DNA from 2 places in the Paenibacillus sp. NPDC058177 genome. Region 2 is predicted to be linked to the other one. Evidence: predicted binding sites of a transcription regulator. Region 2 holds the regulator's gene; the other holds the start of a gene.
The links. The regulator NrdR, encoded in region 2, represses ribonucleotide reductase genes. The targets are predictions, from matches to a motif close to AACACNATATATNGTGTT.
Positions count from the first base shown of each region.

Region 1: nrdI (class Ib ribonucleoside-diphosphate reductase assembly flavoprotein NrdI) is a predicted target of NrdR. The motif match lies at 1,303-1,320, and genes of this name have one in related genera.

Region 1 covers NZ_JBHVVB010000008.1:232,039-238,958, reverse strand. Annotated here, with positions in the region: gene nrdE (class 1b ribonucleoside-diphosphate reductase subunit alpha) at 1-846, opposite strand, end outside; gene nrdI (class Ib ribonucleoside-diphosphate reductase assembly flavoprotein NrdI) at 833-1,192, opposite strand; gene ACFVU8_RS25775 (hypothetical protein) at 1,618-3,399, opposite strand; gene ACFVU8_RS25770 (hypothetical protein) at 3,432-4,358, opposite strand; gene ACFVU8_RS25765 (hypothetical protein) at 4,351-4,503, opposite strand; gene ACFVU8_RS25760 (vWA domain-containing protein) at 4,697-6,517, shown strand; gene ACFVU8_RS25755 (tubulin-like doman-containing protein) at 6,552-6,920, shown strand, end outside.
Region 2 covers NZ_JBHVVB010000005.1:359,961-366,880, forward strand. Annotated here, with positions in the region: gene ACFVU8_RS21075 (TetR/AcrR family transcriptional regulator) at 232-867, shown strand; gene nrdR (transcriptional regulator NrdR) at 1,031-1,507, opposite strand; gene ACFVU8_RS21085 (alpha/beta-type small acid-soluble spore protein) at 1,674-1,892, shown strand; gene ACFVU8_RS21090 (lytic transglycosylase domain-containing protein) at 1,965-2,528, opposite strand; gene coaE (dephospho-CoA kinase) at 2,525-3,121, opposite strand; gene ACFVU8_RS21100 (manganese efflux pump) at 3,131-3,895, opposite strand; gene mutM (DNA-formamidopyrimidine glycosylase) at 4,086-4,931, opposite strand; gene polA (DNA polymerase I) at 4,982-6,920, opposite strand, start outside.

The sequences.
Region 1 (6,920 bases), on a different contig from region 2:
ATAGAAGCGGTTTGGCACGATCAGCCCGATGGACAGCGTTTTTAGGCGCAGTTTTTCGTCGGCATTGATTTTTTTGGAATCCAGGAACTCTAGTACATCCCAGCCAAAAATATTATAGTAAGCCGCTCCGGAGCCTTTACGCTGCCCCATCTGGTCGGCATAGGAGAATCCATCTTCCATGAGCTTCAGCACAGGCACGATACCTTTGGCCGCATCTTCCACGCCTTTGATCGTCTCGCCGCGCGAGCGCAGCTTCGAGAGGTTAACCGCCACCCCGCCGCCGATTTTAGAGAGCTGCATGCATGTATTCAGTACATAGTTGATCGAATTCAGAGAGTCATCCATTTCCAGCAGGAAGCAGGAGACCATCTCGCCCCGGCGGCTCTTGCCTGCGTTCAGGAAGGTTGGCGTAGCTGGTTGAAGACGTTGCTCCATCATCGAGCGGACCAGCACACGAGCGGTATCGGCATTGCCGCGGCCCAGATGCAGAGCCACCACGGCCACACGATCCGGGTAGTGCTCCAGGTATTGCTTCCGGTCATTGGTCTTCACCGCGTAGTCTGTATAGAACTTGGAAGCCGCCATGTAGGAAGGGAACTGGAAGCCATATTCATGTGCGATCCGGTAAACATCCTCAATCTCTGAAGCAGCGTAGCGTTCGTACAGGTTCTCATAGTAGTCATTCTCTATCATATAATCCACTTTGGATTTAGTGTCTGCAAAAGTAAGGCTGCGTCGCTCCACTTCTCCCATAAATTCCACAACCGCCTCGCGGTCCTTATCTAATTGGAAGAATCCTTCTTCGTCTCTCTTCAAAAGCATGTTGTTCAGCTCAATATGCCGCAACTCGGTTCACCTCCTGTTTAATCCGTTCTACATCGCCAAAAGTTCCCGACAACTCGAACTTGCCAATTACCGGCACATTGTACCGCTCTGCAATCAAATCTGCGCTATTCGCGAACAGTTGACCCCAGTTTTTGTTGCCGCTGGCGGCGATTCCTTTCAGACTTGTATGGTTGTTCTCCAAAAAAGAAGACACCTTCTCTGGAATTTGTCCAAATCCGGTGGTGTATGTAACAAGTACATAAGGCTCGTCTATCGTCATATGCTCTTCGATCTGTACGGCCGGAAGCTTCAGCTTGTTAATGAACCGTTTGACGTTGCCTGTTTTGGAATCATAAGCGATCAGCATGGTTGTTCCTCCTTAGTGGAAGCGATTGTTCCAGCTTATTAAAATTAGATTTTGGGATAAACCGCGCCCTGATAGGGTTTACCCTGTATATAAACCGTTTTCTTCGGAATAACACTATATTTAGAGACGCTTAATCATTTTAACACTAGATATGGAGAAGTCAATAGATCTCAAGGGGTAGGGAGAACGCGCAAATCACGAGATTTCATACTAGAAAAAGAGCTGAATTGAGAAGAATATTAGCGGGAGGGCAGGTGGAATAAGGGATTTGGAACAGATCCAGAATACGCAACTGCGAGAGCACTTCAGGGTAAAAAAAAAATTAAAATGATCCTTGTCTCTTTTGTGAATGTTGGAAAAGGTGCTGGCAGTAAACACCCCCCCTGAATGGCATTCAGGAGGGTGTCTGTACTGACTTGATTCGCTTAGTTCACTATACTCAAACTCCCGGCAGAAGTTACCACAAATACGGGGACGCTCTCCTCACCAGTTTCGGTCTGCAGTATACCGTAGTCGTTCTGGAACTGACCGCTTAGCAGCATGGGGCCTGTTATGGACCCTTGATAGCCCTGAAGCAGGATGTAGCGGCCATCGGCATAAGCGACAGCACTCCCTGAATTGTCGAGATAGATTTCACAGCTTATCGATACATTCTGCAAAGGATGAAGCTCCAGCTCCGACGCCTGAATTGGCGGGTAAGCCTGTACGATTTCGGAGAATTGGTAAGTTTCCCCCGATTTGCGATAAATGGCTGTCTGCCCCGCATTACCCTCTCCGGCACCAGCACCAACATTATGCACAAGGATGGAACCATCTGGCTGAAGTTCGTAGCTATCCCCGCTAAAGGAGAACAGTTGTGATATTCCTTGCATCTGAAGCGCATAACCTGTAAAAAGTGTCCTGCCGTTGTCATCTGTGCTATCGGCTTCAGCAACAACTACAGGTTCTCCGGTGGCTGCCTCAAGAGTCTCGTCAAAGAAGACCCGGTGCAGGGAGGGGAACCCGGGAATAACGCCCATGGAGAAAGATGATACAGCGTTATCCTTGTTCATTACGGCATAATGAAGGGACCCGCTGCTGTCAGTTGCCGCAACATAGACCTTGGCGCCGTACTTTCCTTTACCGGAAATCACATTATTGTAGCGCCCCTGCTCCCCGCCTCCGGGGAGCAACCGTACAGGATCAGCTATATTCCAGGCGAGGCGGACCGCTGCAATGTCCTCGGAATGGTCTTTTAATGGATATAGCTCGGTGTAGAGCTTGATTGCGTCCTCGTATGCTCCGTTTTTGGCTTTGCTCGCGGCACTTTTGAGCAGTTTGGCATTTTGAGCATCTATGTACTTCAGCACTTGGGTTGCCTTGAAGCCTGCGCTGCTTGCGAACTTGCGATAGGCGGCAGCATGTTCTGCGAAGGCGGATATGTTCTTGCCCTCCAGATCTTTCTTCAGGATGATACGTCCGCTGCTTTCCACTTGTTCCTTGAGCCAGGGCGCCGCATACTTATGGCTCTCGTACGCCTTATGCATGGACAAGGTGCTTTCGAGCAAGGGACCGAAGCTTCCGGCAGCGGCCAAGGCCTTTAACTGACCTGTATCGTGGCTGCGGAACGCAGCATTCAATTGCTCCTGCTTAGCAGATGAACCGCCAAAGAAAGCATCTGGTATCCGCAGCAGTTTCCATTTCACATCATCCCCGCCGTCGTTTCCGTTAGCGTTTTGGGCAAGGGTGTCCAAAAACTGCTTTTTGAAATGCTGAAAGAAGGTCGTCCATTCCTCTGAAAGGCCCGACGCGGCAGACAACTTGCGGTAATAGGCTTCGTAAGGGCCTCCGGGCTTCATATACTGGGCTTTCAGCTGGACAAGATCATCATAGCTCTTCATGAATCCTTCGAAGTCACCTGACAGGGCCTGCGAGCTGGCGTACCGGGCAACGTTGTCCAGACCCGCACGGATGGCTGTGATCGGGGCCAGTTTCTCCAATTGTGTTGCTATCTCTTCTTCTTTGTATGAAAAGGAGTGATTTTCCCTCGCCTCGCGGTACTTTTCTTCTGCGCCGATAAGGTCGCCTGCCGCATGCAGACGACTGCCTTCCTGCACCACATTCACCTTGTCAGACATGCGCTGGGCCTTCTGTCCCAGCAGTAAAACCATTAATATACACAAAATGATCATAAAATTTCGCAGGGATATTACTTCTTTGATCGTCATATATTATAGCCTCTTTTTTGCCATACGATGGTTTATTGAAATTCAGGGTCCCAACGGTACTTGAATTCACGAATTTCGGCTACAGTTTGGTCAAGCCCGTTCCATGGCTCATAAGGGTTGGCCTCGATCAGCCGGGCTAATCGTAAGAAGCGGTCCTTGGGCAGCTCATGCACGTATCTGCCGATGAAACGGGAGTGCAGCAGCGCATAACGTTTCATGCGAACGGCCGCCCCGGCCACGCCGGTCAGGATAGCGATCCCTCTATCCATTTGCCGGATCTGGGTCTCATAGGCTTGAACATAACGCAGTGTGCGGTCCTTGATCAGATCCCGGCGCACCTTGGCAATCTCTCCTATGTATTCGGCCAGCAGTGGCTCGAACTCTCTCAGCAGAAGCTGTTCCATTTCGAGATCCATATCCTTACGGAGCTGAAAGCCGTGCAGGAGGGCGACCCGTTGCCGGGCTACCCGGTCGCCACGCAGGAGAATGGCAATCTCGCGCAGCTTCTCATAGGCCAGCACATCATTTTCGCGAAGGACAGACACCGCTTCCTGGCGGTTAAGCTCCAGCCCCTCCTTGATGATTCCGATGTTGTAGGCCAGCAGATGCTCCAGAGCGCGCAAGTTTTCGTTCTGCCTGACTTTTCGCTGCGTATAGTAGAGAAGCCCGGTCAGCAGGAGTCCGCCTGCACCACACAGGGCCATTTGCAGCGTGCTGTCGCCAAAATAAACCGAAACCAGGGTAAGCAGTAAGACTAGCAGTAGCCGGGTGTGCATTTTGCGCCCTGCACGGGCGCTGGCATAGTTCTCCACCGAAACAAGTGAGGCTTTGCCGCATTTCGTGCAGCGCTCTTCGTTAAGAGCGGTATAGCGCCCACAGCGCCTGCAGATGCGAAGCTTGTCGAAGGAATAGCGGGGCGCCTTGAAGGGCCGGAACGTGACAGGCTTCTTCTTACTCATGACCCTTGTCACCTCCATTTAAGGTGGCAAGCAGCATCTCGTCCATATCATCCCGGGTTAGCGGGTTTCGCTGGCGAGAGGCATAGATAGCAATGTGAATTACGACATATAGGAACGCAACTCCAAGAATAACGTATGAAATCATGTGACTTTTCCTTTCTTCTGGAAGATAGTGCAGCGAAAAAAGTGAATTATAGCGTTCCTTCTTAACAGTTCATCAGTCCTAAAAGTTGAAGTTTACAAGGTTTAATTATATCATAATGGCATACTATTTACAGATTTTAGCTTTTTGGCTGATTTCCATATTTGCCTACTATAACACAAGAGGAGCCATCTTTATGCTTCATAATGACCACCGTAGAAAAACATCGAAGATTGTCTTTTGGCGCCTTATTCCGGCGCTGCTGCTGACCCTGTGTATCGCGGTTGCCCCGCTAGGTGCAGGGCTGGCTCATGCCGCAACCCCGGCGCCATCTCATATTGATGCCGTGCTGCTAATTGATGTCAGCAACTCCATGAACAAGAGTGACAAGAACAAGATTGCCAACGAAGCAATGAAGATGTTCATAGATATGCTGTCCGCGCAAGGGGATAAGGTCGGGATTGTAGCCTACACCGATAAAGTGCAGCGGGAAAAGGCACTGCTGCAGATCAATTCGGCGACCGACAAGCAGGATCTGAAGGACTTCATTGACGGGCTGGACCGCGGCGCGTATACGGATATTGCCGTAGGCGTGAAGGAGGCAGTAAAAGTGCTGCAGAATGGCAGCGATCCTTCCCATGAACCGCTCATCGTCATGCTCGCCGACGGTAACAACGATTTTAACAAAGCTACTGGACGGACTCAGAGCCAATCGGATCAGGAGCTGAATACAGCACTGGATGAGGCCAAGAAGAGCGGCTATCCCATTTATACCATTGGTCTGAATGCGGATGGCAAGCTGAACAAGCAATCTCTGGCTGACCTGTCCACGAAGACAGGAGGTAAGGCATTCTCTACAGATTCGGCAGATGATCTGCCGCAGATCCTCAGCGAAATTTTTGCCAGCCATCTTAAGCTCAAGATTGTACCGGTGCAGTCGATTACGGGGAACGGCAGCTTTCAGGAGGTGACGGTGAACGTCCCGAACGCCAGCGTGCTGGAGGCCAATATTTCCATTATGTCTTCACAGCCTGTAACTGCGAAGCTGAAGGACCCAACCGGGAAAGAAGTAGCTATACCTTCAGGCGATGTTCTGCTCTCGAAGTCGAAGACTTACAGCCTGATTAAGCTGTTGTCTCCGCAGCAGGGCGATTGGAGGCTCCAGATCAAAGGGGTGCCCAAGGATAAAATTGATATTAATCTCGTTTTCAACTATGACCTGGAACTTAAAATAGATGCGCTGCCTTCCGCATCCTATAAAAAAGGCGACAAGATCGATATTGCTTCCCACGTATTCAGCAACGGTACTCAGGTAACGCTCAGCAATTTGTATCAAAATATGAAGGCCGTTCTGCTGGCCAAGGACCTGGATACGGGCACTACTGAAGAAATCCCGCTGGATAACACCGGGGATGTCTTCAAAGGGACGTTTGAGGTGAAGGAGAGCCATGATTACGAGCTGAAGGTGCGTGCGGAGGAAAGAAGCTTTTACCGTGAGAGTGATCCTGTGACAGTCAGCGCCAAGAAAAGCACTGCTGGAACTGGCGGCGCTACAGCGGCCCCGGAGAGCAGTAACCCGCTCGCCGACAAGCCGAAATCTATGACTCTGTATTATATCATTGGCGGAATTGTGCTCCTGCTGGCGGCTGGAGTAGCCCTGTGGCTGCTGCGGAAGCAGGCGACACGCGGCTTTACCGGCCAGATCGTCATCGAGGTGCGGGACGAGAATACCGGAGAGAAGACGTATCCGCAGTATAAGAAGCTGGCTGCGTTCAGAGGCAAGTTCAACTTGCATCAACTGCTGCAGTTAGCACCTGAGCTTAAGGAAAGTGAGAAGCTCGTCTTCACTCCGGGCAAGAACGACAGACTGCTGCTCCGCAGCGGCGAAGGCATCACCGTGGAGAGATCCGGACGCGCCGCTGATGCGTCGCGTGGTCTGGAACTGAAAAGTGGTGACCGCGTTTCGGTATCACTGCATAGCGTGGACAAAACAATTTTACTGGAATACCTGGTGTAACCAGATTCTTTAGTACAGTTCAGGAGGAACGCTTATGAAACCGGTAGTACGAGAGCATATTCAGCAACTGGATGTATCGCTTGGCGGGGGAATTGTCAGCGATAAGATCAGAGTCGATACGATTGATAACCCTATACTCATTATCGGGCTGGGGGGCACGGGCATTGACGCCCTCCTCCGCCTGAAATACCAGATCAACCGCCGTTTCAAACTGCCAGAAGACCCGTTGTCCAAGAAGAAGCGGGACAAGCCGGATAATGTAGAGTTTTTAGCTTTTGAAACCAACGAACAAGATCGTAATAAAAAATATAAAGGCATTGGGCTCGATTCGCAGAATGAATTCGTGCTCTTGGCCAATGCCGAAATCGGGGGACTGCTGCAGAACCGCAGTATTCTGGACCCG
Region 2 (6,920 bases):
TGACATCCCTGGATTTAAACAGCCATGAATTATAGCTCTTGCTGTCGACAGACTATGATCCGGTGCGAGCTCTCCTATGGAAATCTCGTTCAGGTGATCGCTTTGCGCCTACTGTTCCAAACTTCTCCTTTCGCTCATCTTCGCTTTTTTATTTCTTATGTTCGTCTTATGTAGCTACAACTTTGACATTACATTTGTAATGCCTTATGGTTTAGCATATTGAAAAGAGTCATGAAAAACAATAAAACGAACGCCAGAACGTACAAATGGAGGGGAATTGTCATCGCAAATCATGAATTATACAGTCCAAACACCTCTAAACATAATTCCAATAAAGAAACCAATCGCTTGACCAGGGAAGCCATCTGCACGGCATTAGTCTTCTTAATCCAGGAGCAGCCTTTTAGCAAAATCAGCATTACCGATATTGTGAAACGTGCCGGGGTCTCCCGAACCGCCTATTACAACAACTATTCCTCCAAACAGGAGATACTGGTGGATCTGGTCGATTCGCTTATTTTCGAGATTAATCAAAGGCTCCTGCCTTACACCAATGAATTAACAGGCAAAGCCAAAGAGCCTGAAAAGTTTATTAGCGTGCTTTTTGAAGTTATTTTTCAGCAGCGTGATATTTACAGAGCCTTGCAAAGCGCCAAGTTTGATTATGTGATCTTAGATTGCTTGAATGAAATGATGCTGTCTAACGCGCATGACCCAACAGACGAAAGCAGGTACCGGGTATACTTTAAAGCCGGAGCATTATATAATGCGATCTCCAAATGGATTCACTCCGACTTCGCAATATCCACGACTGAGATGACCCGAATTAGTCTCCACATTTACCATACTCCGATGTCTCAGGAATAAAATGTACTCCCCCTAATTGAATTTATCTTTCAATGATGAAAAGCCAAATAGCCCGCCACAAGTTAATGTGGCGGGCTATTTTTCAGTTATTCTAACTACATCTCGGCCGCTCCTGATATCTGCAGATGGTATCTCCAAATTAGCAGCGATGCAGCAAGACTCTCTACAGACTCTCCAACTCACCCGTTGTCTTGGACAGCAGGCCCTTCAGTTCCTTCATGAACATGTTGATATCCTTGAACTGACGGTACACAGAGGCGAAGCGGACGTATGCGACTTCATCCACTGGATAAAGCTGTTCCATCACGAGCTCGCCGATTTGACGGCTCTCGATCTCTGCCAGGGCGATCCCGCGCAAAGTCTTCTCAACCTCCGACACGATGACCTCAAGGCGCTCCACAGGCACAGGACGCTTCTCACAGGCACGGATCAATCCACGGAGGATTTTATCACGGCTGAATTCCTCGCGGCTGCCATCCTTCTTAATTACAATAAGCGGAGTCTCTTCGATCATCTCAAACGTTGTAAAACGCTTGCTACAGCGCTCACACTCCCGCCTGCGGCGGATGGACTTATTCTCGTTGGCCGGACGTGAATCAAGCACCTTGGTATTTGTATGATCGCAGTAAGGGCATTTCATAAGCTTAATCACTTCCTTTTGCAAAATGGTGTGCGTCCCGTTCCGGTACGCACCTGACTGCGATCGAACACAATCTCTTTTTCCATAATTCACCGTTTGTTTATTGTAATGAATCTGCCAAGTCCGGCACATAATACAGTTACCAACCGATAGGAGGTGAACAGCAATGGGCCAAAACAACAACTCCAACAACCTGGTAGTTCCTAATTCCCGCGCAGCTTTGGAACAATTGAAATACGAAGTTGCTCAAGAATTGGGTATCACGCTTTCTGCAGACGGATACAATGGCAATAAAACTTCTTACGAAAACGGTTCGATCGGTGGTTACATCACTAAACGTCTTGTAACTCTGGCTGAACAACAACTGGCAGGTCAAGTTCACTAATCTGCCTATAGCTTGACTAGAGAAGTATTAAACAGCTCACGGGCTGTTTAATACTTCTTTTCATATGCACAACTAAAATCCCTTATAGATATCCGTGTACTGATTATAATAGTAAATCACCCGCTGGACATAATGACGTGTCTCGCCAAACGGGATATCTTTTACATTATCCTCCGTACCGTCCCAGGTCCCCTGCTTCAGCCAGTTCTGGACATTGCCCGGACCAGCATTATAAGCAGCAATGACCGCCGTACGATTGCCGTCAAACTGACGAGAGAGCGAGGATAGATACCAGGCCCCAAGCTCAATGTTGACGGATGGCTCATGCTTCAGCCGCTCCAGCGATACATCGGGGAGCTTGGCCTTTTCCATAGCCCATTTGGCCGTATCCGGCATCAGCTGCATGAGACCGATCGCCCCTTTTTTCGACTCTTTTCCAGTCTTGAAGTTTGTCTCCACCCGGATAATCGCCGCCACAAGGAATGGATCAATCTCGTAGGTCGTGCTGTGCTTGCGGATCTCTTCTTTATAATGAATCGGATAAAACCACGACATCCAGTTCGTACTGAGGAACAGAATACCTGTGAAGCCGATGAACAGGAGGAGCAGGACTCTTTTTTTGCGCAGCCAGCTCATGACAACCCCAGCCTGTCCCACAAAGCAAGAACCTGGGCCTCAGTATGCTCAAGATCCTTGCTGTTGTCAATGACGTAACTTGCCTTGCCCGTCTTCTCCTGAAGATCCATCTGCGATTGCAGACGGCTCTCCGCCTGCTCCTGAGTCAGACTGTTCCGTTCCATTAAGCGGGTCAGTTGAATTTCACGGGGAACATATACTACAATAATGTCCTGAAAAAGACCTTCCAGCCCTGACTCAAACAGTAGCGGAATATCTACCACAATCATCGTCTCCGGCGTTTCCTGCTCCATGCGGTACATCCGGTCCTTGATCTCCTGGCGAATCGCCGGATGAGTCAGACCATTCAGCTTCTGGCGGGCCTCCGGCTCATGAAAGACAATGTTCCCAAGCTTCGCCCTGTCGAGCGTTCCATCCGGGTTCAGAATATCCTCTCCGAAATGTTCAACGACAGCAGCCAGCACCGGGTGTCCGGGCAGCATCACTTCCCTGGCAATGGCATCGGCATCCACCAGTTTGGCTCCCTTGTTCACGAACAGTGCTGACACTGTGCTTTTTCCGGATGCAATGCCTCCGGTTAAGCCCATGATCATGTACTCACCTCATAACAGCTTCATTATTCCCATAACAATCAACATTAAAGCAGGCAGGATAGCGGCATGCTTCATCCAGGAGCTTCCGGCGAACTTGAATCCTGTCTTCATGCCCATGATTAGAAAGCTTCCGCTAAACAACGCAATCGTGACCGCCGTCCAGCCCGGGTTGAAACCAAGCAGTGCGGCACCCAGTCCTGCACCGAACGCATCCAGTGACAATGCAATTCCGAGTACCATCGCCTCCACCGGCGAAATGCTTCCCGAAGCATCCATATCCGCCGAGGAAGGCGTGCGCAGGATCTGTACCACGATACCGAGCCTCCGCAGCTCCAGCGAATATACAGCCGGTTTCGCTGGCTGAGCGCGCTCATCATCATAACCTTCCCACTCAGCAGCTACTTCCCCATATTCGTCTTCGGACGAAAGTTCAGAGATACTGACTGTGGAAATCTGTGCGGTCTCCTGTTCTTGCTGCTCAGCACTTAGATCCTCTTTCTCCTTCTGAATCCGCGATTGAATCAATGACCAACAACCCATCAGGACAAGGATGACTGCGCCTACGCTCGAAGCGATACTGGGTGATACCACCTGAGCCAGCAACACGCCAACCTGCATGGAGATATAGATGACGATGCCAGAACAGAACGAGATGATCAGAATCGAGAGCAGCGGTATTTTCATTTTTCGCAAACCATATGTAATGCCTACACCAAATCCATCCAGACTCAGGGCCAACGCCAATAACAGCAATGATAAAAATGGGCTGAGCACCCGCAATCCCTCCCGTGAAGAACCGTCCTGCCTAATCTAACAAGCAAGACGTTCGCTTGATTAAAGCATTCTTCACACAGTATATGGGCGGGACAAATTGAGGGTGTCAACCATCTGCAGCTTGGGATGAAGTTCAAAATACTACATTGAGAACTCAGGCAAAATCCGGCAAGCCGGTGTATAGAATTGATTACCGAGCCAGAACTGTACTGGCACGCTGGCAGCTTGGACAATAATGCGTCCCCCGGCCGCCGACCACACTCTTCTCAATCAATGTACCACAGACGGCACAAGGCTGGTCCTTGCGGCCATAGATCAGCAATTGCTGCTGATAAGTACCGCTCTCCCCTTGGCCGTTCACATATGATTTGACGGAGGAGCCTCCAGCATTGACGGCTTCAGTAAGCGTGGATACAATCGCATGATGAAGCTTGTCGAGCTGTTCCCGGCTCAGCGCTTTAGGGCTGTCCTCCGGGTGAATGCCTGCACGGTGTAGCGATTCGTCTACATAGATATTCCCAATGCCGACCACATATTCCTGATTCAGCAGCAGGGATTTGATTTTGGTGCTTTTTCCAGACACAATCTCCCTGAACCGTTCCGGGGTAAAAGAAGGCTCGAGCGGCTCATCGCCCAGTTTATTCAGCGGCGGCAGACTCAAGTCCTCCCCCGGTTGGAACAGGTGCATCGTGCCAAATTGGCGCACATCTGTGTAGCGAAGCTCGGTACCATCTGTAAAATGAAAAATAACATGTGTATGCTTGTCCAGCGGCTCATCACTGCCATGCAGTCCGTAACGGCCTTCCATCCGCAGATGGGAGACCAGCACAAGACCGTCCAGCAAGATCCGCAAAAATTTGCCTCTACGCTCTACCTTTTCAATGGTATGACCCGCCAGCATGTGCGCGAAGGCCATGGTATCATCCGGGCGCTGAATAATCCGCGCCAAGCGGACGGTGACGTTCTCTATCTGCTTTCCTTTGACTAATTCGTTAAGTGTTCTCTTCACTGTTTCGACTTCCGGTAATTCCGGCATAGTTCTCACCTCTACTCCATTATACCGGATATCGGAGGCACGCGGGGGTTCTATTTCGCCTCATACCAGTTGCTTCCATAACTTACCTCTGCCTTGAGCGGGACCGACAGTTTTAGTGCGCCTTCCATGACCTCAGGCAGCAGCACCTTCATCAGCTCCAGTTCCTCCGCTGGCACCTCGAACACAAGTTCATCGTGTACCTGAAGCAACATGCGGCTCTTCAATCCGCGTTCGAACAGCGCCTTGTCCATATGGACCATCGCCAGTTTGATAATATCTGCGGCTGTACCTTGAATCGGTGTATTCATCGCTGTACGCTCCGCAAAGGAACGCAGGTTGAAATTGCTGGCATTAATCTCCGGCAGGTAGCGACGGCGTTCCAGCAGTGTGGTGACGTATCCGTTCTTCTTCGCCTCCACCACAATCTCATCCATATAACGGCGCACGCCCTGGAATACTTCAAAATATTGCTCGATGAACCGGGCGGCTTCCTTCCGCGGAATATTGAGGTTCTGCGATAGGCCGTAATCGCTGATACCGTACACGATACCGAAGTTTACTGCCTTGGCAGAGCGGCGCATGTTGCTATCCACTTGCTCGGCAGTCACGCCAAAGACATCCATCGCGGTCTTCGTATGAATATCCATGTCATGCAGAAAAGCGTCCTTCAACCGCTCATCGTCAGAGATATGCGCCAGAACCCGCAGCTCGATCTGGGAATAGTCTGCGGCCAGAATGGACCAGCCCGGCTCCGAAGGTACAAATACTTTGCGGAGCTTGCGCCCCTCTTCCAAGCGGATCGGGATATTCTGCAGATTCGGGAACTGGCTGCTTAGTCGTCCGGTTGCCGCAATAGTCTGGCGGTAGAACGTATGGACCTTTCCCGTATCTGGTGAAATTTCCTTAAGCAGTCCTTCCACATAAGTAGATTGAAGCTTGGCGATCGTCCGGTATTGCAGGATCAGCCGCACAACATCATGATAAGGGGCCAGCTTCTCCAGCACCTCGGCATCCGTAGAGTATCCGGTCTTCGTTTTCTTGACGACAGGCAGCCCCAGCTTCACAAACAAAATCTCACCAAGCTGCTTCGGAGAGTTCAGGTTGAATTCCGTGCCGCAAATCTCATAGATCTCTGCGACAAGCTTGGCGATCTGAGCTTCAAATTCCTTACCGAGCTCCTTCAGATCCTCTTTGTTCACGGCAATCCCTTGTTTCTCCATGTCGGCCAGGATGCGCGATAGCGGCATCTCTAGATCATCGAACAGACCGTTCATGTCTGTCTTGTCCAGTTCCTTTTCCTGCTTCTGGACAATTCCTAGCACTGCCGCACTCTTCCTAGCCACATGGTGGCCCAGAACCTCAAGCTCTGGCACCTTGTATTTGGCGCCTTTGCCGAATACACTTTCGTCCGTAGCCAGGCGTGGCAGACCGTATTTAGCCGCAAGGTCACTCAGATCCTGATTGGCTTCCGTCGGATCCAGCAGATAAGCTGCCAGCTGTACATCCTTCGCCGCCCCGGCAAAAGGAATCCCTTGCCAGTGGAGGGCCAGATCAGCCCGGTGTAAATCGTAGCCGCTCTTCGGGGTATGCTCGTCCCCCAGCCAATCCCGCAGCTTGGCAGCAGCTGGACTTTGCAACAGGGAAAACGGCACATAGTAATGCCGATCCAACGAAGACAGCCCAATGCCGATCACCTCAGCACGGTGCGGATTGTCCCCGTTCGACTCCACATGCAGTGCGGAGATACCAGGCAGTGCTGCAATCAGGTCGTCCAGTTCTTCCTCGCCCACAATGGTAATCTCAAGCTCAGCTTCCTGGGCTTCCGTAGCCTCTTCTCCCTCAGAAGCAGGGGCGCTACCACTCAGGGACAGGCGTTCCAGCAGTGATTTGAATTCCAGTTTCGCCAGCGCCGGGCCTGCAGTCTCGCGGTTCAGCCCTGTGAAGACCATATCCTCCCAGCCATGTTCCAGTGGAACTTCGCGGTAGATC